One region of the Streptomyces sp. NPDC038707 genome, then DNA from elsewhere that is predicted to be linked to it. Evidence: riboswitches for the same ligand, from Rfam matches in the RefSeq annotation. Region 1 holds a riboswitch; the other holds the start of a gene.
The links. Region 1 has a riboswitch for glycine ahead of gcvT (glycine cleavage system aminomethyltransferase GcvT). Riboswitches for the same ligand answer to the same signal wherever they lie in the genome.
Positions count from the first base shown of each region.

Region 2: linked by a shared signal. The riboswitch ahead of gcvP (aminomethyl-transferring glycine dehydrogenase) and the one ahead of gcvT (glycine cleavage system aminomethyltransferase GcvT) in region 1 are both predicted to bind glycine.

Region 1 is NZ_JBEZUP010000034.1:30,582-41,685, reverse strand. It holds gene AB0E62_RS32425 (ABC transporter permease) at 1-273, opposite strand, end outside; gene AB0E62_RS32420 (enhanced serine sensitivity protein SseB C-terminal domain-containing protein) at 624-1,415, opposite strand; gene AB0E62_RS32415 (enhanced serine sensitivity protein SseB) at 1,577-2,356, opposite strand; gene AB0E62_RS32410 (AAA family ATPase) at 2,423-3,091, opposite strand; glycine riboswitch at 3,269-3,373, shown strand; gene gcvT (glycine cleavage system aminomethyltransferase GcvT) at 3,530-4,648, shown strand; gene gcvH (glycine cleavage system protein GcvH) at 4,786-5,163, shown strand; gene glyA (serine hydroxymethyltransferase) at 5,178-6,443, shown strand; gene AB0E62_RS32390 (L-serine ammonia-lyase) at 6,547-7,914, shown strand; gene AB0E62_RS32385 (hypothetical protein) at 7,985-8,392, shown strand; gene AB0E62_RS32380 (hypothetical protein) at 8,379-9,527, shown strand; gene AB0E62_RS32375 (Ca2+-dependent phosphoinositide-specific phospholipase C) at 9,581-10,612, shown strand; gene AB0E62_RS32370 (glycoside hydrolase family 25 protein) at 10,650-11,104, shown strand, end outside.
Region 2 is NZ_JBEZUP010000054.1:9,621-20,724, forward strand. It holds partial or broken gene AB0E62_RS37940 (DNA polymerase IV) at 1-898, shown strand, start outside; gene AB0E62_RS37945 (PRC-barrel domain-containing protein) at 1,718-2,089, opposite strand; glycine riboswitch at 2,210-2,304, shown strand; gene gcvP (aminomethyl-transferring glycine dehydrogenase) at 2,479-5,364, shown strand; partial or broken gene AB0E62_RS37955 (TOBE domain-containing protein) at 5,421-5,840, opposite strand; gene AB0E62_RS37960 (ABC transporter ATP-binding protein) at 5,870-7,003, opposite strand; gene modB (molybdate ABC transporter permease subunit) at 7,000-7,860, opposite strand; gene modA (molybdate ABC transporter substrate-binding protein) at 7,857-8,678, opposite strand; gene AB0E62_RS37975 (helix-turn-helix transcriptional regulator) at 8,881-9,276, opposite strand; gene AB0E62_RS37980 (amino acid transporter) at 9,450-11,104, opposite strand, start outside.

The DNA.
Region 1 (11,104 bases):
CGTGGGCAGCGAGGTGTCCGGGGTGATCAGGTCCTGGTGGAAGGCGTTGGGGTCGAGGCCGAACACGGCCTGGATGGGGCGCGAGAGGACGGCGAGGAGGATCAGCAGGATCACGATGACGCCGCCGGCGACGGCGGCCTTGTCCTTCTTGAACCGGGTCCAGGCGATCTGGCCCAGGGAACGACCCTCGATCTGCCCCTTACCGGCACCCTCCAGCACAGCCTCCGGCTGTGCCTCGGCTGCCGCCCCGGTGGTCTCGATCGGTGCGGTCACGGTGAGCGACCCCTCTCGCCGGTGGTGACCGGCCTGCGCCTGCCGCGGATTGCGGCTTTGTCGACTTGCCATCGATCACAAGGCCGCGGCCTCGTGTCTGAGTCGCGAGTCTTCAGCGTGGTTGTGATCACCCGCCAGAGCTGACGGCGAAAGTATGCGCAACCGTGATGCAGTGCGGGGGATTCCGTTATCCGAACAGCGGGTAACGTCCCCCGGACGTGGGTCAGTTGGGACAGAACGGCGATTCCATGCGGTTCCGGACGTTCGGGTCGATGTCTACGCGCGCAGAAGCGACCCGATCCTATGGATTATGCGGCTCCGTCAATAAACCCGCTCGGCCGCCGAGTTGGTCAGTAGCCGCCGTGCGCCGGCGGATAGCCGTACCCGCCGGCCGGGGTCTGCGGCGGGGGCGGCACCTGGAGCGGGGGCTGCTGCGGCGGCACCGGGGCGTGCGCCTCGCGGTCGTAGAAGGGGCGCGCGTGGGCCCGCATCCACATCACCACCGGGTCGTAGCCGTCGGTCATGGCGACCGTCGAGACCGGCAGCCCCTCCGGGACCGCGCCGATGGACTGCTGCATCATGGCCCGCACCGAGTCCACCGCGGCGGGCGAGGTGTCGTACACGTCCAGCCCGATGGCGAGGTACGGCGCCCCGAGCGCCGGCTGCACCCAGGCGCGGCGCAGCGAGCGCAGCGCGGGGGTGCGGTGCGCGTTCTGCGCCAGCAGGGCGTAGAACTGCGGGATCTCGATGCCGGGTTCCGACAGGCGCAGCGGGCCGGCGGGCTGGCGGTCCAGACCGGTCGCGATGCGGCGCAGGTCCGGCCAGGGGATGCCGACGCCGCCGCCCGGGGCGTGCGGGTTGAGCCAGAGGCCGTAGTGGTCGGGGTAGAGGATGCGGGCCACGTCCAGGCCGTCGGCCACCTCGTAGGAACGGTTCCAGCCACTGGCCGACAGCTCCTGGGCGGAGGTGACGCAGGGGGCGTAGGGGAAGCCGTCCACCTCCATGGTCCCGTACTGGGCGTCCGGGGCGCCGGCCTGGCCGTGCCACAGGAACATGAAGACCTGGCCGGCGGAGGGGGTGGCGAGGGCGCGGAGCAGGGCCTCGTAGGCGTCGTAGCGTCCGGGCGTGACCTGGCGCAGCATGTGCTCGACGCTGCCGCTGTGGCTCGCGCTCACCTGGTGTGCCCCTTCTTTTCTGTGACCCGGCGTTTGAGCACAGCTTATGCGCCTACCGGCTCGGGGCCTTCGGTTCGCTCGCGTGTGCGGGTGCGTGGAGGGTTCCCCGCGCCCCTGCGGGGCTCGGGTCAGTGGCCGTACTGGTAGAAGGGGCGGACGTTCGTCTTCAGCCAGGTCGCCACCGGGTCGTCCGTGACGTCCAGGAGGACCAGGTTGACGGGCCACTTGACGGGGACCGCGGTCAGGGCCCTGCCGAGGGCCTGGAGGGGCAGGGCGCGCAGGTCTCCTTCCCACTGGGAGAGTTCGACGCCCACGAACAGCGCCGGGTCGGCCGTCTCGACGGCGGCCAGGCAGCGGCGGGCGGTGAGGACCACGCCGGTCTCGGCGAACTCGGCACGGGCGGCGGCGAGGAAGTCGACCGGGTCGTCCTGCCAGTCGGGCTCGAAGAGGCGGACCCGGCCGCCGGTGCCCGGGCCGTCGAGCGGGGTGCGGCCCACCCGGCACAGCTCGGCCACCGCCTCGGGCGGCAGCGGTATGCCGACCACGCCCTCGGGGTTGACGGCGATCCCCACCTGCGGGGGCAGACCGCGCGCGAACTCCACCGCCGGGGCGATGGTGTACGCCATGTGGGAGCCGGCCACCTGGCGCAGCTGTTCCTCGGAGCTGAACACCGGGACGTACGCCTGGCCGCCGATGTCCAGCGTCGGCAGGTCCAGCGGGCCGCTGTCCGGGCCCCCGCCGTTCGGCAGCGGGATCCACAGGAAGCTGCGGCCGAGGACCTCGACGATCCGGCCGCCCGCCGCGGGGATGCCGAGGGAGGCCGACAACACCTCCTCCAGCTCGTTGCCGGGCCAACCGCCGTGCGGGTGCGGGTGCGCCTGTGCCGGGAAGTCCGCCGGGAAGTCCATGTGCCTACCGCCTGCTGGGAACCACTGGTGTGACCATGAAGGCTAGCGGGTGGCGCCGACAGTGCCTCACCGAGTGAAGCCGACGCGGACGAGGACGTCCGCCGCGTCCCGGTCCAGCAGCACCGCCGCACCGCAGCCGGCCGGCAGTCTCCCCTTCTCCACCGCGCGCAGCAGCCGGGCGGTGGTGCGGCGGTGACGGCCGAAGGCGTAGCGGGAGACGCCCCGGCCGCGCTCGCGCTGGCCCTGCCGGGCCGTCTCGGGGCTGACGTCCAGGAGCAGCAGGTGCAGGGTGCCGCCCCGGCGCCGGGCCTCGCGGGCCAGCCAGGCGCGCACCCACGGCTGGGTGCCGCAGTCGTGCACGACGAGTCCCTCGCCGGTGCGCAGGGCCCGGCGCAGTCCGGCGTAGTGGGCGAGGCGGACCAGGGGGCGGTAGAGCGCGTAGGGCAGGAAGCCGGGGACGCGGGCCTGCCAGTGGTCGCGGGTGTCCTGGGAGTCGACGCGGCGGCCGGTGACCGCGCGGCGCATCAGGGTGGACTTGCCGCTGCCGGGCAGGCCGGTGATCACCACCAGGTCGCGGGGGCCGAAGAGGAGGGCGTGCGGGCTGCGCCCGGCCCGGTCGCGCAGGTCGCGGACGACCGGCGCGGGGCGGTCCGCGCCCCGCTCGCGGGCCGCCGCGGAGGGCTGTCCCGGCACCGCGGGACCGGCGTGGGCGGCGTAGGCCGAGGTCCTGTTCACCGTGATCGTCCTCCCGGGGGCTCGGTCGATCCCCTGCCCGTTCTGTGTAAAGAGAAGGTAATGGAGAACGGTCGGCGGTTCGTGTGCGTACGGCCACAGGTCGGTCACAACCGGCGTGCTCTGGATGGCCGGGGTGCGGCGTGCAATGATGAGCCCGCCAACTGCATACCGGCCGTTTGAATCCGCGCGGGAGAGTCCCCGGGCCCCCTCGGGGCCGCCTGGGGCGCCGAAGGAGCAAGTCCCTCCCTTGAATCTCTCAGGCCCCGTTACCGCGCGGGCGAGGCACATCTGAAAAGCGGGCCGCCGCCGTCGGCGGTCCCACCCAAGGTGCAAGCCGGCGATCGTCCCCGTGGCGGTCGTGGCGAACCTCTCAGGTCCCGATGACAGATGGGGAGGAACGTTCCTCGCCCGTCCTTTGCCCTGGGAGACGACCGACCGATGAGCAGTACCGAACTCCGTCATACCGCGCTCGACGCCGTGCACCGCTCGCTGGGCGCGACGATGACCGACTTCGCCGGCTGGGACATGCCCCTGCGCTACGGCTCCGAGCGCGACGAGCACACCGCCGTGCGCACCCGGGCCGGTCTGTTCGACCTGTCCCACATGGGCGAGATCACCGTGACCGGCGCCGAGGCCGCCGCCTTCCTGAACTTCGCCCTGGTCGGCAACATCGCCTCCGTCGGCGTCGGCCGCGCCCGCTACACCATGATCTGCCGGGCCGACGGCGGCATCCTGGACGACCTGATCGTCTACCGGCTGGCCGAGACCGAGTACATGGTCGTGGCCAACGCCTCCAACGCCCAGGTGGTGCTGGACGCGCTCACCGAGCGCGCGGCCGGCTTCGCCGCCGAGGTCCGTGACGACCGGGACGCCTACGCGCTGATCGCGGTGCAGGGCCCCGAGTCCCCCGGCATCCTGAAGTCCCTGACCGACGCCGACCTGGACGGCCTGAAGTACTACGCCGGCCTGCCCGGCACGGTGGCCGGCGTCCCGGCGCTGATCGCCCGCACCGGCTACACCGGCGAGGACGGCTTCGAGCTGTTCGTGAAGCCGGAGCACGCCGTCGCCCTCTGGCAGGCGCTGTCCGAGGCGGGCGAGGGCGTCGGTCTGGTCCCGTGCGGGCTGTCCTGCCGGGACACGCTGCGCCTGGAGGCGGGCATGCCGCTGTACGGGCACGAGCTGTCCACCTCCCTGACCCCCTTCGACGCCGGGCTGGGCCGCGTGGTCAAGTTCGAGAAGGAGGGCGACTTCGTGGGCCGCGCGGCGCTGGCCGAGGCCGCCGCCCGGGCGGAGCAGAACCCGCCCCGGGTGCTGGTCGGGCTGGTCGCCGAGGGCCGCCGGGTGCCGCGCGCCGGGTACGCCGTGGTGGCCGGCGGCGAGGTGATCGGCGAGGTCACCTCCGGCGCCCCCTCCCCCACCCTGGGCAAGCCGATCGCCATGGCCTACGTCGACGCGGCGCACGCGGCGCCGGGCACCGAGGGCGTCGGCGTGGACATCCGGGGCGCCCACGAGCCGCACCAGGTCGTGGCGCTGCCGTTCTACAAGCGCCAGAAGTAGCCGCCGGGCGCACGCCCGCGGGTCCCGGTCCCCGGTCCCGCGGCGGTCCGTGACCCTGCGCACATTCGCCCGCTCACCAGCGGTTTCCCACGTCCCCCCGTCACCATCACTCCCGCGCGTACAGGAGAATTCAGGCCATGAGCAACCCCCAGCAGCTGCGCTACAGCAAGGAGCACGAGTGGCTGTCGGACGCCGAGGACGGCGTCTCGACGGTCGGCATCACGGAGCACGCGGCCAACGCGCTCGGCGATGTCGTCTTCGTCGAGCTCCCCGAGGTCGGCTCCACGGTGTCCGCGGGCGAGTCCTGCGGCGAGCTGGAGTCGACGAAGTCGGTCTCCGACCTGTACTCGCCGGTCACCGGTGAGGTCACCGAGGTCAACGAGGACGTCGTCAACGACCCGTCGCTGGTGAACTCGGCCCCCTTCGAGGGCGGCTGGCTGTTCAAGGTACGCGTCACCGAGGAGCCGGCCGAGCTGCTCTCCGCGGACGAGTACACCGCCTTCACCGCCGGCTGAGGAGTCGTAGTCCCATGACTGTCCTGAACACGCCCCTGCACGAGCTGGACCCGGAGATCGCCGCCGCGGTCGACGCCGAGCTGAGCCGCCAGCAGTCGACGCTGGAGATGATCGCCTCCGAGAACTTCGCGCCGCTCGCGGTCATGGAGGCGCAGGGCTCGGTCCTCACCAACAAGTACGCCGAGGGCTACCCGGGCCGCCGCTACTACGGCGGCTGCGAGCACGTCGACGTGGCCGAGCAGATCGCCATCGACCGGGTCAAGGAGCTGTTCGGCGCCGAGTACGCCAATGTGCAGCCCCACTCCGGCGCCTCCGCGAACCAGGCGGCCCTGTTCGCGCTGGCCCAGCCCGGGGACACCATCCTCGGCCTGGACCTGGCGCACGGCGGCCACCTGACCCACGGCATGCGGCTGAACTTCTCCGGCAAGCAGTTCGACGTGGTCGCCTACCACGTGGACGCCGAGACCGGCCTGGTCGACATGGCCGAGGTGGAGCGGCTCGCCAAGGAGCACCGCCCCAAGGTGATCATCGCGGGCTGGTCGGCGTACCCCCGGCAGCTGGACTTCGCCGAGTTCCGCCGGATCGCCGACGAGAGCGGCGCGTACCTGTGGGTCGACATGGCGCACTTCGCCGGCCTGGTCGCCGCGGGTCTGCACCCGAACCCGGTGGAGTACGCCGACGTGGTGACCTCCACCACCCACAAGACGCTCGGCGGCCCGCGCGGCGGCATCATCCTCGCGAAGAAGGACTTCGCGAAGAAGCTGAACTCCTCCGTCTTCCCGGGCTTCCAGGGCGGTCCGCTGGAGCACGTGATCGCGGCCAAGGCCGTGTCCTTCAAGGTCGCGGCGGGCGAGGACTTCAAGGAGCGCCAGCGCCGTACGGTGGAGGGCGCCCGCATCCTCGCCGAGCGGCTGACCGCGGCCGACGCGCGCGAGGCCGGGGTGAACGTGCTGTCCGGCGGCACGGACGTGCACCTGATCCTGGTGGACCTGCGCGAGAGCGAGCTGGACGGACAGCAGGCCGAGGACCGGCTGCACGAGGTCGGCATCACGGTCAACCGCAACGCCGTCCCGAACGACCCGCGCCCCCCGATGGTCACCTCGGGTCTGCGCATCGGCACCCCGGCGCTGGCCACCCGCGGCTTCACGGCCGAGGACTTCGCCGAGGTCGCCGACGTGATCGCCGAGACGCTGAAGCCGTCCTACGACGCCGAGGCGCTCAAGGCACGGGTGAAGGCGCTCGCCGACAAGCACCCGCTGTACCCGGGTCTGAGCAAGTAAGTCACCTTTCGCGGGGCACCGCGCACACTGGGAGTACCGGTGTGCGCGGTGCCCGCGCCCCTGTACCGCCCTTTTTGCACCACCCTGTCTTGAGGAGTCCCCCGTGGCCATCTCGGTCTTCGACCTGTTCTCGATCGGCATCGGCCCGTCCAGCTCCCACACGGTCGGCCCGATGCGCGCGGCGCGCATGTTCGCCCGCAGGCTGCGCAACGAGGGTCTGCTCGACCGGGTCGCGTCCCTGCGCTGCGAGCTGTACGGCTCCCTCGGCGCGACCGGTCACGGCCACGGCACCCCGAAGGCGGTGCTGCTGGGCCTGGAGGGCGCCTCGCCGCGCACGGTGGACGTGGAGGCGGCCGACGAGCGGGTGGAGCGGATCCGGCAGGCCGGGCGGATCTCCCTCCTCGGCACGCACGAGATCCCGTTCTCCTGCGACGACGACCTGGTGCTGCACCGCCGCAAGGCGCTGCCGTACCACGCGAACGGGATGACCCTGTGGGCGTACGACGACTCGGGCGCCGAGCTGCTGACGAAGACCTACTACTCGGTCGGCGGCGGCTTCGTGGTGGACGAGGACGCGGTGGGCGCAGACCGGATCGTGCTGGACGACACGGTCCTGAAGTACCCGTTCCGCACCGGCGACGAGCTGCTGCGCCTGACGAAGGAGACGGGCCTGTCGATCTCCTCGCTGATGCTGGAGAACGAGCGGGCCTGGCGCACCGAGGAGGAGATCCGCGCGGGCCTGCTGGAGATCTGGCGGGTGATGCGCGAGTGCGTCCAGCGCGGCATGTCCCGGGAGGGCATCCTGCCCGGCGGACTGAAGGTGCGCCGCCGCGCGGCCGTCTCGGCCCGCCAGCTGCGCGCCGAGGGCGACCCGCTGGCGCACGCGATGGAGTGGATCACGCTCTACGCCATGGCGGTGAACGAGGAGAACGCGGCCGGCGGCCGGGTGGTGACGGCCCCCACGAACGGCGCGGCCGGCATCATCCCGGCGGTGCTGCACTACTACATCGACTTCGTGCCGGGCGCCGACGAGGACGGCGTGGTCCGGTTCCTGCTCGCCGCCGGCGCGATCGGCATGCTGTTCAAGGAGAACGCCTCCATCTCCGGCGCCGAGGTCGGCTGCCAGGGCGAGGTGGGCTCCGCGTGCTCGATGGCCGCGGGCGCGCTCGCCGAGGTGCTCGGCGGCTCCCCCGAGCAGGTGGAGAACGCGGCCGAGATCGGCATGGAGCACAACCTGGGCCTGACCTGCGACCCGGTCGGCGGCCTGGTCCAGATCCCGTGCATCGAGCGCAACGGCATGGCCGCGGTGAAGGCGGTCACGGCCGCGAAGATGGCGATGCGCGGCGACGGCTCCCACAAGGTGTCCCTGGACAAGGTCATCAAGACCATGAAGGACACCGGCGCGGACATGAGCGTGAAGTACAAGGAGACGGCCCGGGGCGGGCTGGCGGTGAACATCATCGAGTGCTGAACCGGTACGATTTCCGGCCACACCGTCACAAATAGCTTTATTTGCCTCACTCAGCGCTACGATCGAGGGCGTGATCGACCTGTACCCCGCGCTGTGGGGGCTGCTCGGCAGCAGTGTGGCCGAAGCACTCAACCTCTCGGCGCTGATGCGTCCGACGGGTCCGCGCAGCCGCTGGCGCTGGCCCTGGCGCACCCGTGCCGACCGGCCGGTGATGCTCGTGGCCATCGGGCTGCGGCTGTTCGCGGGGTTCGGGCTCACCGCGGCGCTGGGGAACTCCGGTCAGCTGCCGAACGCGACCGCCGCGTTCGCCGTGGGGGTGACCACCCCGCTGGTCGTCGCGAAGTTCTTCCAGGCGATCCCGATCACCGGCGCGGGCGCGGGCCAGCAGCCCGAGCCCCCGCTGCCCACCGCCCGGCAGGCCGGCGCGGATGCCGAGGAGGCGCTGTCGCAGCCGAGGGGGTCCAGTGCTGCGAGCTGACAGCGCGCTCGGCCGTCTGGTGCTGGCGCTGGCCGTCCGCCCTGCCGATCTTCCGCCGGTGCGGCACGCGGGCCCCGGCACGCGGCTGGCCGCCGCCCTGGGGACCCGCCCGGTGCCGCTGCCCGCGGCCCCGGCGCGGACGCGGCCGCGGTACCGGCCGGCGTTCCGGGGGCGGTGGCTGCCGGGGCTGCTCACCACCTGGCTGGTCGCCCTGACGTGTCTGACGGCCGCCGCGGTGCTGCCGGGTCCCTGGCAGGGGGTCGTGCCGGAGCGGGCCCGGACGCCCGGCCCGGAGCACTGGAGCCTGACCGCCGCCGGCCGGCTCGGTCCGCGCGGGCGGGCCGAGGCGCTGGCGTTCACCCCGGACGGCCGGCTGCTGGTGACGGTCACCCGGTCCTCGGCCAGCACCTGGGACGTGGCGGATCCCGGGCGTCCCGAGCGGGTCCCCGTCCCGGCGGGCGTGCGCCGGGTGACGGCCGTCACGACGAGTCCCGACGGCCGCACGCTGGTGGCGGCCGGGGGGGCGGACGTACGCGCGCTCGCGGTCGGCTCGGGGGCGGCCCGGTGGTCCGTGGAGGGTGCCCCGATGGAGGTGAAGGCGGTGGCGGCGGCCGGGGACCGGGTCGTGTTCGCCGGCGCGGGCTCGGCCGGGTCCGCCCGGCTGGCGGAGCTGCGCCCGGACGCGGGGCGGCCGCTGCGGCTGACCCCCCTGAGCCGGCTGCACCAGGGGGTCGCGGCCGCCCAGTTCTCCGCCGACGGCCGTACCCTCGCCGTCGCCGGCACCGAGGGGGCGGTGCGGCTGTGGGACGTGTCGGACCCGCGCCGTCCCGAGGCCGCGGGGCCCGCCTTCGGCGGCCCCGGGGAGCGGGCGACCGCGCTCGCCTTCAGCCCCGACGCCCGGCTGCTGGCCACCGTGGACGCGACGCGGACCGTGCGGCTGTGGGACGTGACCGACCGGGCCCGGCCGCGCCCGCTGGGACGTCCGCTGGGCAACGGGGCCGAGCGGGTCACCGCGCTCGCCTTCAGCCCGGACGCCCGGCTGGTGGCCACCGTGGGGGCCGACGGGACGGCGAGCCTGTGGTGGCGCTCGTCCGGTACGGAGGCTGATGTTCCGCCAGGGGCTACCGCGCGGTAACCGACCAGCCCTACGCTGCCGTCAACTCGGCGTCAGTGAAAGGGAGTTCGGGAATGCGCGGTTTCAGACGACTGGCGGTGCTCACGGGAGCCGCCGCGGTGCTGGCGGTGGCGCCGGTGGACGCCCACGCGGCGTCGCCGAAGTTCTCCGAAACGACGGCCATCGGTACGCACAACGCGTACGAGAAGGACAAGTACCCCTACTTCGCCCAGGCGTTGGACTCCGGCGCCGCACTGCTGGAGCTGGACGTCTACGTCGACAGCATCAGCCACCGCTGGCGGGTCAGCCACAGCAATCCGCTGGGCAACGACAACAACTGCGAGGCCGCCAGGACGCCGAGCGAGCTGTACGGCAAGAGCCGTAACCAGGACCTCGGCAGCTGTCTGGACAACATGGCCGCCTGGAACCAGCTCCACCCCGACCATCCGCCGATCGTCGTCAAGGTGGAGATGAAGGCCGGCTTCAACGACAAGGCGGGCATGGGACCGGACGAGTTCGACACGCTCGTCGCGCAGAAGCTGGGCAGCGCGGTCTACAAACCGGCGGATCTGCTCGGCGGCCGGTACGCCACGCTGGACGCGGCGGCGCGGGCCGACGCCTGGCCGGCCCGGGACTCGCTGCGGGGCAGGTTCCTGTTCGACCTGATCCCCGGCACGGTGGAACAGGCCAACCCGTTCGACAGCTACTGGACGGACGAGGAGTACGGCGACCATCTGCGCGACCTGTACGCAGCCGGGAACATCTCCGCTGCCCAGGCCTTCCCCGCCGTGCTGGGCGCGGCCGGCGGCGACCCGCGCGCCAGCCGGTACGACGCCTCGATCCGCCCCTGGTTCGTGTTCTTCGACGGCGACGCGGCGACCTACGTCACCGCCGGCTACGACACGTCGTTCTACTCCGCGAACCACTACATCCTGATCGCCACGGACGCCCACAACGTGTCCCCGGCGATCTCCTCCACCAATCCCACGGACGCCGAAGTCGCGTCAAGACTGGCCCTGTTGGCCAAGGGCCATACGAGCCTGATCACTTCGGACTGGTCGGCCAAGTCCGCGGCCGTTCTCGGTTCGGTGACGGCCCGGGGCTGAAGGTTCCGGCCACGGGCGCACCGGGCACAACCCCTGCATGCTCCATGGCATCGACGTCAGCGCCTTCCAGTCCCCCTCCTACGCCACGGACGGTCTCTCCTTCGTCTTCATCAAGGCGACGGAGGGCCGTTCGTACGTCAATCCCAGACTCGCGGCCCAGACCAAGCGCGGGCGTGACGCGGGCCTGGTCGTCGGCTTCTACCACTTCCTGTGGCCGGGCCACATCACCGCCCAGGCCGAGTACTTCCTGCGGCACACCCCGGAACGCCCCGGCGACGTCCTCGCCGTCGACTGGGAGAACACCGGCGAGGGGACGCACGCGAGCAACGCGGAGAAGGACCGCTTCCTCCGCAAGCTGAAGGAGTCCCGCCCGGACAACCGGGTGGTGCTCTACTGCAACCGCCACTTCTGGCTCAACATCGACACCACGTCCTACGCCGGGGACGGCCTGTGGATCGCCGACTACGTCTCCGCGGGCAAGCCCCGGATCAA
Region 2 (11,104 bases), on a different contig from region 1:
GCGACCTGCTGGCGCCCATGCCGGTGCGGACGCTGCCGGGGGTCGGGCCGGCCACCGGGGACCATCTGCGCCGGGCCGGGATCACCACGGTGCAGGAGCTGGCGGAGGCGGGCGAGGACGAGCTGGTCCGGTTGCTCGGCAAGGCGCACGGGCAGGCCCTGTACGCGATGGCGCACGCCCGGGACGAGCGGCCGGTGGTGGCCGAGCGGGAGGCCAAGTCGGTGTCGGTGGAGGACACCTACGACGTGGACATCCACGACCGGCTGCGGGTCGGCCTGGAGGTGCAGCGGCTGGCCGACCGGTGCGTGCGGCGACTGCGCGGGGCCGGACTGTCCGGCCGGACCATCGTGCTCAAGGTACGGCGGTACGACTTCTCCACCCTGACCCGTTCCGAGACGCTCCGGGGGCCCACCGACGACCCCGTGGTCATCCGGGAGGCGGCGGCGCGCCTGCTGGACTCCGTGGACACGACCGGCGGGGTACGGCTGCTCGGGGTCGGGGTGTCCGGGCTCGCCGACTACACCCAGGAGGACCTGTTCGCGCAGGCCGTGCCGGTGGGGGTGGCGGAGGAGCCGGCGGAGGCAGCGGCCGGGGCCGAGCCCGAGGCGGAGCGGCCGGAAGCCGTGGAGCGGCACTGGCGGGCCGGCCAGGATGTGCGGCATGCCGAGTACGGGGCGGGCTGGGTGCAGGGAAGCGGGGTGGGGAGGGTGACGGTGCGGTTCGAGACGCCGCAGTCGGAGCCGGGGCGGGTGCGGACGTTCTTCGTCGACGATCCCGCGCTGTCGCCCGCCGATCCGTTGCCGCTGGTCGCGGACCCTCCCCACCTGCCCACCCGTCCCGGCCCGCCGGACGATGGCCGGCAGGGGGCGCCGCCCCGGGCCCCGGAGGAGTCCCCCGCCCTGGAGGGGCCCTCCGCGCCGGAGGAGTTCCCCGTCCCGGAGCGGGCCCACGTTCCGGAGCGGGCCCACGTTCCGGAGGGGGCCCACGGGCTGGAAGGGTCGCCGGTCCGGGAGGAGTCCCACGCCTTGGCGGGACCGGCGGTTCCGGAGGGGGCCCAGGGGCTGGAGGGGCCCTCCGTGCCGGAGGAGTCCCGTGCCCTGGAGGGGTCGCCGGTCGGGGAGGAGTCCCACGCCTTGGAGGAGCCGGCCGTTCCGGAGGGGGCCCAGGGGCTGGAGGGGCCCTCCGTGCCGGAGGAGTCCCGTGCCCTGGAGGGGTCGCCGGTCGGGGAGGAGTCCCACGCCCTGGAGGAGCCGGCCGTTCCGGAGGGGGCCCAGGGGCTGGAGGGGCCCTCCGTGCCGGAGGAGTCCCGTGCCCTGGAGGAGTCCCATGCCCTGGAGGAGCCGGCCGTTCCGGAGGGGGCCCAGGGGCTGGAGGGGCCCTCCGTGTCGGAGGAGTCCCGTGCCCTGGAGGAGCCGGCCGTTCCGGAGGGGGCCCAGGTCGCGGAAGAGGCCCGTGCCCGGGGTGGGGGGCCTGTGGCGGAGGCGGCCGACGCCCGGGACGCGGCCCGCATCCCCGAGGAGACCCTTGCTCGAGGAGCGGCTCCCGGGCCGGGGGCGGACCGCCTTCGGGAAGGGACCCGCGGTCCGGCACGGTGCCGTGCTCCGGAGGATGCCCGGAGCCGGGGACTGGAAGGTGCCCCGGGCCCGGAAGACGTCCTGGACCGGCAGGAGCACGCCTGGGAGCAGGAGGGAGAGTGTGAGCCGGAGGGAGGGCCCGGTCAGGTTTCCTCCGAGCCCGCCAGCCTGCCGAATTCGTGGTCCGGCACGGGGGGAGAGGAGGCCGCGTCGAGACCGTAGTGGTGGTAGAGCTGGAGTTCCTGCTCGGGGGAGAGATGGCGGCCCACGCCGAAGCCGGGGGCGCCCTTGATCAGGGCGCGGTCGAAGGGGACGTGCAGAGTGCCGTCGATCAGCTCGCTGGGTTCCAGCGGCACGAAGGCGTCCCGGGAGAACAGGCCCGTGCGTACGGCCGCCCACTCGGGCACGCCGGTCGCGTCGTCCAGGTACACCTCGTCGATCGTGCCGATCTTGGTGCCGTTGCGGTCGAACGCCTTGCGGCCGATCAGGCTGCGCGGATCGATGTCGGTCTGCACGGTCCCTCTTCCTCCACGTGGTCGCAACTCATCCGTAAGCACTACGAAAGAGCACATTCGAGGAGGCGGCCACTCGAAGGCTGCCCCATTGACCTCGCTGGTAGGCTGACAAGCGGCTGCTGACCCCGCGCGGGAGAGTCCTCCGACCACCTCGGAGGCGCCGAAGGAGCAACTCCTCCCCGGAATCTCTCAGGCTCACGTACCGCACGGACGAGGTCACTCTGGAAAGCAGGGCGGGTGTCGACGGCTCCCGCCCTCACCGACGGTGAAAGCCGGTGCCCGCGGGCGCCCGGTGAAGCTCTCAGGTGCAGATGACAGAGGGGGAGGCCGTCGGGGTGCCCGTGCCGGGGCGCCCCTCGCAGGTCGCGTCAGACCAGGAGGCCTCCGCAATGACCGCCCATCGCATTCCGCTCTCCGAACTCGAAGCGGGCATCCCCTTCGAGCAGCGCCACATCGGACCCGACCAGGAGGCGCGGGCGAAGATGCTCGCGCAGGTCGGGTACGGCTCGCTGGACGAGCTGACCGCCGCCGCGGTCCCGGATGTGATCAAGAACGCCGACTCCCTGGACCTGCCGGGCGCCCGCACCGAGGCCGAGGTGCTGGCCGAACTGCGCTCGCTCGCCGACCGCAACCAGGTCCTGCACTCCATGATCGGCCTGGGCTACTACGGCACCTTCACGCCGCCCGTCATCCTGCGCAACGTCATGGAGAACCCCGCCTGGTACACGGCCTACACGCCGTACCAGCCGGAGATCTCCCAGGGCCGGCTGGAGGCCCTGCTGAACTTCCAGACGATGGTCGCCGAGCTGACCGGGCTGCCCACCTCCGGTGCCTCCCTGCTGGACGAGGGCACGGCCGCCGCCGAGGCGATGGCCCTGTCGCGGCGCATGGGCAAGAACAAGAAGGGCCTGTTCCTGGTCGACGCGGACGCGCTGCCGCAGACCATCGCCGTGATCCAGACCCGCGCCGAGCCGACCGGCGTGGAGGTCGTCGTCGCCGACCTCGGCGACGGCATCCCGGCCGACATCGCCGCGCGCGAGATCAACGGCGTACTGATCCAGTACCCGGGCGCCTCCGGTGCCGTACGGGACATCAAGCCCGTCATCGACCAGGCGCACGAGCTGGGCGCCCTGGTGACCGTGGCCGCCGACCTGCTCGCCCTGACCCTGCTGGTCTCGCCGGGCGAGCTGGGCGCGGACATCGCCGTCGGCACCACCCAGCGCTTCGGCGTGCCCATGGGCTTCGGCGGTCCGCACGCCGGCTACATGGCCGTGCACGAGAAGTTCGCGCGCAGCCTGCCCGGCCGCCTGGTCGGTGTCTCCGTCGACGCCGACGGCCACAAGGCCTACCGGCTCGCGCTGCAGACCCGTGAGCAGCACATCCGCCGCGAGAAGGCCACCAGCAACATCTGCACCGCGCAGGTGCTGCTCGCCGTCATGGCCGGCATGTACGCCGTCTACCACGGGCCCGAGGGCCTGAAGACCATCGCGCGGCGCACGCACCGCTACGCCACCCTCCTCGCCGAGGGGCTGCGGGCCGCCGGTGTGGAGATCGTCCACGGCGCCTTCTTCGACACCGTCACCGCGCGGGTGCCCGGCAAGGCCGCCGAGGTCGTCGCCGCCGCCCGGGACAAGGGCGTCAACCTGTGGCCGGTCGACGCCGACCACGTCTCCGTCGCGTGCGACGAGACCACCGACCGGGCCCGGCTGGAAGCCGTCTGGGCCGCCTTCGGCGCCGAGGCCGACATCGAGGCGCTGGACGCGACCGCCGGGGACGCCCTGCCCGAGGCGCTGCTGCGCACCGACGCGTACCTCACCCACCCGGTTTTCCACCAGCACCGCTCCGAGACCGCGATGCTGCGTTACCTGCGCAGGCTGGCCGACCGTGACTACGCGCTCGACCGCGGCATGATCCCGCTGGGCTCCTGCACCATGAAGCTCAACGCGACCACGGAGATGGAGCCGGTCACCTGGCCCGAGTTCGGGCAGCTGCACCCCTTCGCGCCCGCCGAGCAGGCGCAGGGCTACCTCACCCTCATCCGCGAGCTGGAGGACCGGCTCGCCGAGGTCACCGGTTACGACAAGGTCTCCCTCCAGCCGAACGCCGGCTCCCAGGGCGAGCTGGCCGGTCTGCTCGCCGTCCGCGGCTACCACCGCGCCAACGGCGACGAGCAGCGCACCGTCTGCCTGATCCCGTCCTCCGCGCACGGCACCAACGCCGCCAGCGCCGTGATGGCCGGCATGAAGGTCGTCGTCGTCAAGACCGCCGAGGACGGCGAGATCGACGTCGAGGACCTGCGCGCCAAGATCGAGCAGTACCGCGACGAGCTGGCGGTGCTGATGATCACCTACCCGTCCACGCACGGTGTGTTCGAGGAGCACGTCGCCGACATCTGTGCCCGGGTCCACGAGGCCGGCGGCCAGGTGTACGTCGACGGTGCCAACCTCAACGCGCTCGTCGGCCTCGCCAAGCCGGGCCACTTCGGCGGTGACGTCTCCCACCTGAACCTCCACAAGACGTTCTGCATCCCGCACGGCGGCGGCGGTCCGGGCGTCGGCCCGGTCGCGGTCCGCTCGCACCTCGCGCCGTACCTGCCGAACCACCCGCTCCAGCCGGAGGCCGGCCCGGCCACGGGCGTGGGTCCGATCTCGGCGGCTCCGTGGGGCAGCGCGGGCATCCTGCCGATCTCCTGGGCGTACGTCCGGCTCATGGGCGGCGAGGGGCTGAAGCGGGCCACCCAGGTGGCCGTGCTGTCGGCGAACTACATCGCCAAGCGCCTGGAGCCGCACTTCCCGGTGCTCTACACCGGCCCCGGCGGCCTGGTCGCGCACGAGTGCATCATCGACCTGCGTCCGCTCACCAAGGCGACCGGCGTGAGCGTGGACGATGTCGCCAAGCGCCTGATCGACTACGGCTTCCACGCGCCGACCATGTCCTTCCCGGTGGCCGGCACGCTGATGATCGAGCCGACCGAGTCGGAGGACCTCACCGAGCTGGACCGTTTCTGCGACGCGCTGATCGCGATCCGCGCGGAGATCGACAAGGTCGGTTCGGGCGAGTGGCCCGCGGAGGACAACCCGCTGCGGAACGCCCCGCACACGGCCGCCGCGCTGAGCGGTGAGTGGGCGCACGCCTACAGCCGTGAGGAGGCCGTCTTCCCGGCCGGTGCCCCGGCCGCCGACAAGTACTGGCCGCCGGTGCGCCGCATCGACCAGGCCTTCGGCGACCGCAACCTGGTGTGCTCCTGCCCGCCGCTGGACGCCTACGAGGACTGAGCGAACCGCTGCCGAAGGCCCTGCCCGGAGAAGCCCGGGCAGGGCCTTTCGCGCCGCTACGGGGCCGCCAGTGAGACCTCCGTCGCCTTGATCAGGGCGATGACGTCGGAGCCCACGAACAGAACGAGGCCGGTGGCCGCTTCCCCGGTGATCACGGAGGTGATCTCGCCGGCGGCCGTGGCGCTCTACGCCAATGTCATGACCGCGCCCGGACGGATCTCGGTGACGGTGCCGGCGAACCGGTTGCGGAGGGACAGCCCCTCGGCGTCACGGGTGGCGAGGGACACCTCCGTGGCCTTCGCCAGGGCGTGCACGGGGCTGCCGGGGCCGAGGCGGAGCTGCTCGGCGGCCTCCGGCGTGATGACGGCCAGCAGGCGCGGGCCGCCGTCCAGCCGGACCGCGACGGTGGCCCGCGCCTCGCCCGCGTGGACTTCGGTGACGGTGCCGGGCAGCTGGTTGCGGATGCTCAGGGTCATGGCCACCCACCAGGAGAGCGTGGGTCCGGTCAGGCCGGATACGCGTGGGTCTGGGCTGCTTTCACCATAGCCCAGACCGGTGCACCGGGACGCAGGTCCAGCTCGGCGGCGGCCACCGTCGTCAGGTCCGCCGCGAGCGGCAGTTCGCCGGTGAGGTCGGCGCGGATCTGGTCGCCGTGCGTCTCCAGGCCGGCCACCTCGCAGCGCCACAGGTTGCGGGCGCTGGTGCCGGACGGCCGGTCCCGGAACAGGGTCACGGAGGACGGCGGGAACGCCACGAAGGCCGGCCCGGACAGCTCCTCCGTGGTCGTGATCGCGGGTCCCGCGTCGAGCCGTACGGTGTGTCCCGCGGCCCGTCCCCGGTAGAGGTTCAGGCCGACCAGCCGGGCGATGTAGTCGGTGCGCGGGTGCCGGGCGATGTCGGCGGGGGTGCCCTCCTGCACGACCCGGCCGTGCTCCACGACCACCAGGCGGTCCGCGAGCACCATGGCGTCCAGCGGATCGTGCGTGACCAGGACCGATACGGCCTCGAACTCGGCCAGATGGCGGCGGAGCGCGGCACGGACCTCCAGGCGGGTACGGGCGTCCAGGGCCGCCAGCGGCTCGTCCAGGAGCAGCAGCCGGGGGCGGGTGGCGAGGGCGCGGGCGAGGGCCACGCGCTGGGCCTGGCCCCCGGACAGCCGGCGCGGCCTGGCGGCCGCGTGGCCGGCGAGGCCCATGCGGTCCAGCCAGGCCGCCGCCTCGGCGCGGGCCTCGGCCTTGCGGGCGCCCCGGCAGCGGGGGCCGAAGGCGACGTTGTCCAGGGCGGACAGGTGGGGGAAGAGCAGGTAGTCCTGGAAGACGACACCGACCGGGCGGGACTCGGGAGGCGTGTGCTCCAGGGGGGTGCCGTCCAGGCGCAGATGGCCGTCCGTGAGGGCGGTGAGGCCGGCGAGGGCGCGCAGGGCGGTGGTCTTGCCGGCGCCGTTGGGGCCGAGGAGGGCCACGACCTCGCCGGGGGCCGCCGTCAGGGTGATGTCCAGGCGGAACGCGGGGCGGTCGACCACGAGGCGGGCGTCGAGGCCGGCGGTCCGGTGCGGGGACGGGGTGATGGCCTCACGGGCGGGTGCGGGGGGCGGGCTGTCCGCGGGGTGCTTGCCGGGGCGGGGGCCGGTGTGGGTCATGGGGTGGTCATCCAGCGGTCTCTGAGGGCGGCCAGGACCGCGATGGAGACGGTGAGCAGGACCAGGCTGAGGGCGATGGCGGCCTCCGGGTCGTTCTGGAGGGCGAGGTAGACCGAGAGGGGCATGGTCTGGGTGCGGCCGGGGAAGTTGCCCGCGAAGGTGATCGTCGCACCGAACTCGCCGAGCGCCCGCGCCCAGGCCAGCACCGCGCCGGCCGCGATGCCGGGTGCGATCAGCGGCAGCGTGACCCGGCGGAACGCGGTGAAGCGGGACGCGCCCAGCGTGGTGGCCGCCTCCTCGTAGCGCGGGTCGGCGGCGCGCAGCGTGCCCTCGACACTGATCACCAGGAACGGCATCGCCACGAACGCCTCCGCGATCACGACCCCGGTGGTGGTGAACGGCAGGGTGAGCCCGAACCACGCGTCCAGCCACTGCCCGACGACACCGTTGCGGCCCAGGGCCAGCAGCAGTGCCACACCGCCGACGACCGGTGGCAGCACCAGCGGCAGGGTGACCAGGGCGCGGACCAGGCCACGGCCGGGGAAGTCGGTACGGGCCAGCAGCCAGGCCAGCGGCACGCCGAGGACCAGGCTCACGGCGGTCGCCGCGGTGGCGCTGACCAGCGACAGCTGGAGCGCCTGCCACACCTCGGCGCTGCCCAGCTGCTCCGGCAGGGTCCGCCAGGGCGCGCGGACGAGCAGTGCGAGCAGCGGCAGCAGCAGGAACGCCAGCGCCAGCAGGCCCGGCAGCAGCAGCGGCAACGGCACCCCGCGCCGGCCCCCCGCGCCGGCACGCCGGCGCCGCGGCCGGCCCGGACGGGGGCCGGCCGCGGCGCCAGGCTCGTCGAGCGGGGTCATGGCTTGAGGAACCCGGCCTCGCCCAGCACCTTCTGGCCCTCGGCGGACCGCACGAGGGCGATGAACGCCCGGGCGGCCCCGGCGTTCCGCCCGTTCTTCAGCGCGGCGATCGGATAGTCGTTGACGGCGCCGGCGGACTCGGGGAACTCCACACCGTCCACCTTGCCCTTCGCGGCCCTCACATCGGTCCGGTAGACGAGCGCGGCGTCCGCCTCGTCCAGTTCCACCTTGTTCAGGGCGCTCTTGACGTCCTGCTCGTAGGAGACCGGGGTGAGCTCGACCCCGGCGGCGTCCAGGGCCTTGTGCGCGGCGGCGCCGCAGGGCACGGACTTGTCGCACAGGACGACCTTCAGCCCGGACTTGGTGAGGTCCTTCAGCGAGGACACCTTGTCGGGGTTGCCCGGCCGGGTGGCGATCTCCAGCTGGTTGCGTACGAAGGTGACCGGGGTGCCGGACGCGTCTTTCCGGTCGGTCACGGTCTTCATCGTCTTGGGGCTGGCGGCGGCGAAGACGTCGGCCGGGGCGCCGCCGGTGATGCTCGCGGCGAGGGTGTCGCTGCCGCCGAAGTTGAAGCTGACCTTCGTGCCGGGGTGCCGGTGCTCGAACTCCTTGCCCAGGGCCGTGAAGCTCTCCTTCAGAGAGGCGGCGGCGAAGACGGTGAGCGTGCCGGACAGGTGCGGGGAGCCGGACTCCCCGGTGCCCGGCGCGTCCGACGTGTCCGACGAGGAGGAACAGGCGCCGAGGGTCAGTACGGCGGCGGCTCCGGCACCGGCCAGTCGCAGCAGCTGCCGGGTCCGGCGCACGGAACGGGTCGTCACGGATCTACTCCTCGGTTCTGGGACAACGGTCGCGCCCTGGCACGCCCGTTGACCGGCCGTGCGGCGATGATACTGCCGCATCTGCGAGGCAGAAGTCTGCTGTCGGATCGCATGAGCCGGGAATTCGAGGAGAATAGCTCGCATGTGCGTTCGTACGGATCGGTGCCGGCGGCGGGGCGGGCCGCCGCCGCGGCGCACCGGGTCAGACGCGGTCGATGTGTACGTTCGTGGACTTCACGCGCGCGGTGGCCTCCATGCCGACCTCCAGTCCCAGTTCCTCCACGGCTTCCCGGGTCAGCAGCGAGACGAGCCGGTGCGGGCCCGCCTGGATCTCCACCTGGGCGGCGACATCGCCGAGCTTGATCGCGGTGACGATGCCGGGGAAGGCGTTGCGGGCGGAGGTGTAGGAGGCCTCCTCCTCGCCCCCGTCGCCCTGGGCGAGTTCGACGGAGAACGCGGCGAGGTCCCTGCCGTCGATGAGGCGGCGCCCGGACTCGTCGCGGTGGGTGGCCACCCGGCCGGCGTCGGCCCAGCGGCGGGCGGTGTCGGGGCTGACGCCGAGCAGCCGCGCGGCCTGGCCGATCGTGTAGGACTGCATGCCGGTCACGATAGGGCCACGTACCGGGGAGCGCGGCCGGGGGGTGGCCCGTGCCGTGCCGCCTGGAGATCGCGTCGGCCTCCACGGCCGCGGGCCGCATGAGAGCCCTGGCTGTATGTACGGGGTACGGGGATGTAAGGGGTACGGGGATGTACGGGGGCGGCGGTTCCGGTTCAGCCGGTGTGGACCCGGGGCCGGCGTTCCCGGTCCGGTTCCGCCTCGCGCAGCACCTCCCGGGTGACCGGGGCGACCTCGCCCTGGCCGAAGAGGAAGAAGCGGAGGAAGTTGGCGAACGGATTGCCCTCGGTCCACTCGAAGTAGATGTGCGGGGTGCCGCCCGTGAGGTCCCGGACGTGCAGCAGCAGCGCGGCGAGGGCGTTCGGGATGGAGGCGGACTCCAGCGTCAGCACCCGGTAGCGGCCGTGCAGCACCTCACCGCGCACGGTCAGCCCCGCCTCGAACTCGGACGGGTCGGTGACCGTGACCTCGACGAAGACGAAGTCCTCCTGCTCCGGCATGTCGTTGTCGGCCTTGATCTGCTCGACCTTGTCCCGGTACTCGGCCTGGTCCCGTCGCCCCGGCTCGTTGGCGATGAAACGGATGCGCCGGTGGGCCATGTCCCGGACGAACCGTTCCGCCAACGGGTCGAGCGTCACATGGGTCACGCGCAGCTCGAAGGCGCGGGCCAGCCGGGACAGCAGCGAGATCAGCATGATCCCGACGATGAAGCAGGCACCGATCTTCACACCGTCCGGACGCTCGATGACGTTCACCACGGTCGTGTAGAGGAACACCGCCGCGATCGCCCCGAACGCGAGGGTCCAGCCGCGCTGGCCCGCCTTGCGGGCGGCGATGGTCACCGCGATCGCGGCCGAGCTGATCAGCACCAGCACACCGGTGGCGTAGGCGCCGCCCTGTTTGTCGACGTTGGCGTCGAAGATCCAGGTCACCAGGAAGGCGACCAGGATGAAGACGATGACCATCGGGCGTACCGCCCGGGCCCAGTGCGGGGCCATGCCGTAGCGGGGCAGATAGCGCGGCATCAGGTTGAGCAGTCCGGCCATGGCGGAGGCGCCCGCGAACCACAGGATGGCGATGGTCGAGACGTCGTACACCGTGCCGAAGGCGCTGCCGAGGTACTCGTGCGCGAGGTAGGCGAGCGCGCGGCCGTTGGCGGCGCCGCCCGGCTGGAACTCCCGCTCCGGGATGAGCAGCGTCGTGATGAAGCTGGTGGTGATCAGGAAGCAGCTCATCACCAGCGCGGCGGTGGTCAGCAGCTTCTTGGTGTCCCTGATCCGGCCGGCCGGGTGCTCGTCGGTGTCGCCCGGGTCGCCCTGGACGTGCGGCATGACGGCGACGCCGGTCTCGAAGCCGGACAGGCCGAGGGCGAGTTTCGGGAAGACGATCAGCGCCACCCCGATCATCACGAAGACGTTGCCGTGCTCCGTGGTCAGGGCGCCGCTCCAGTCGGTGATCACGTGCCCGGCGGTGACGACATGCCACAGGCCGGTGATCACGACGACGACGTTCAGCAGGAGGTAGGTGCCGACCAGGGCGACCGCGACGCCGATCGCCTCCAGGAACCCCTTGAGGAACACCGCGCCGAGCAGTGCCACCAGGCACAGGGTGATCAGCATCTGCTTGCCCTGCAGGGCGTGCGTCAGATGCGGGTTCTCCACCAGGTGGGTGGAGGCGTCGGCGGCCGACAGTGTGATGGTGATGAGGAAGTCGGTCGCCGCGAAGCCCAGCAGGGTGAGCACGAACAGCTTGCCCTGCCAGAAGGAGAGCAGCCGCTCCAGCATCGCGATGGACCCCTCCCCGCGCGGGC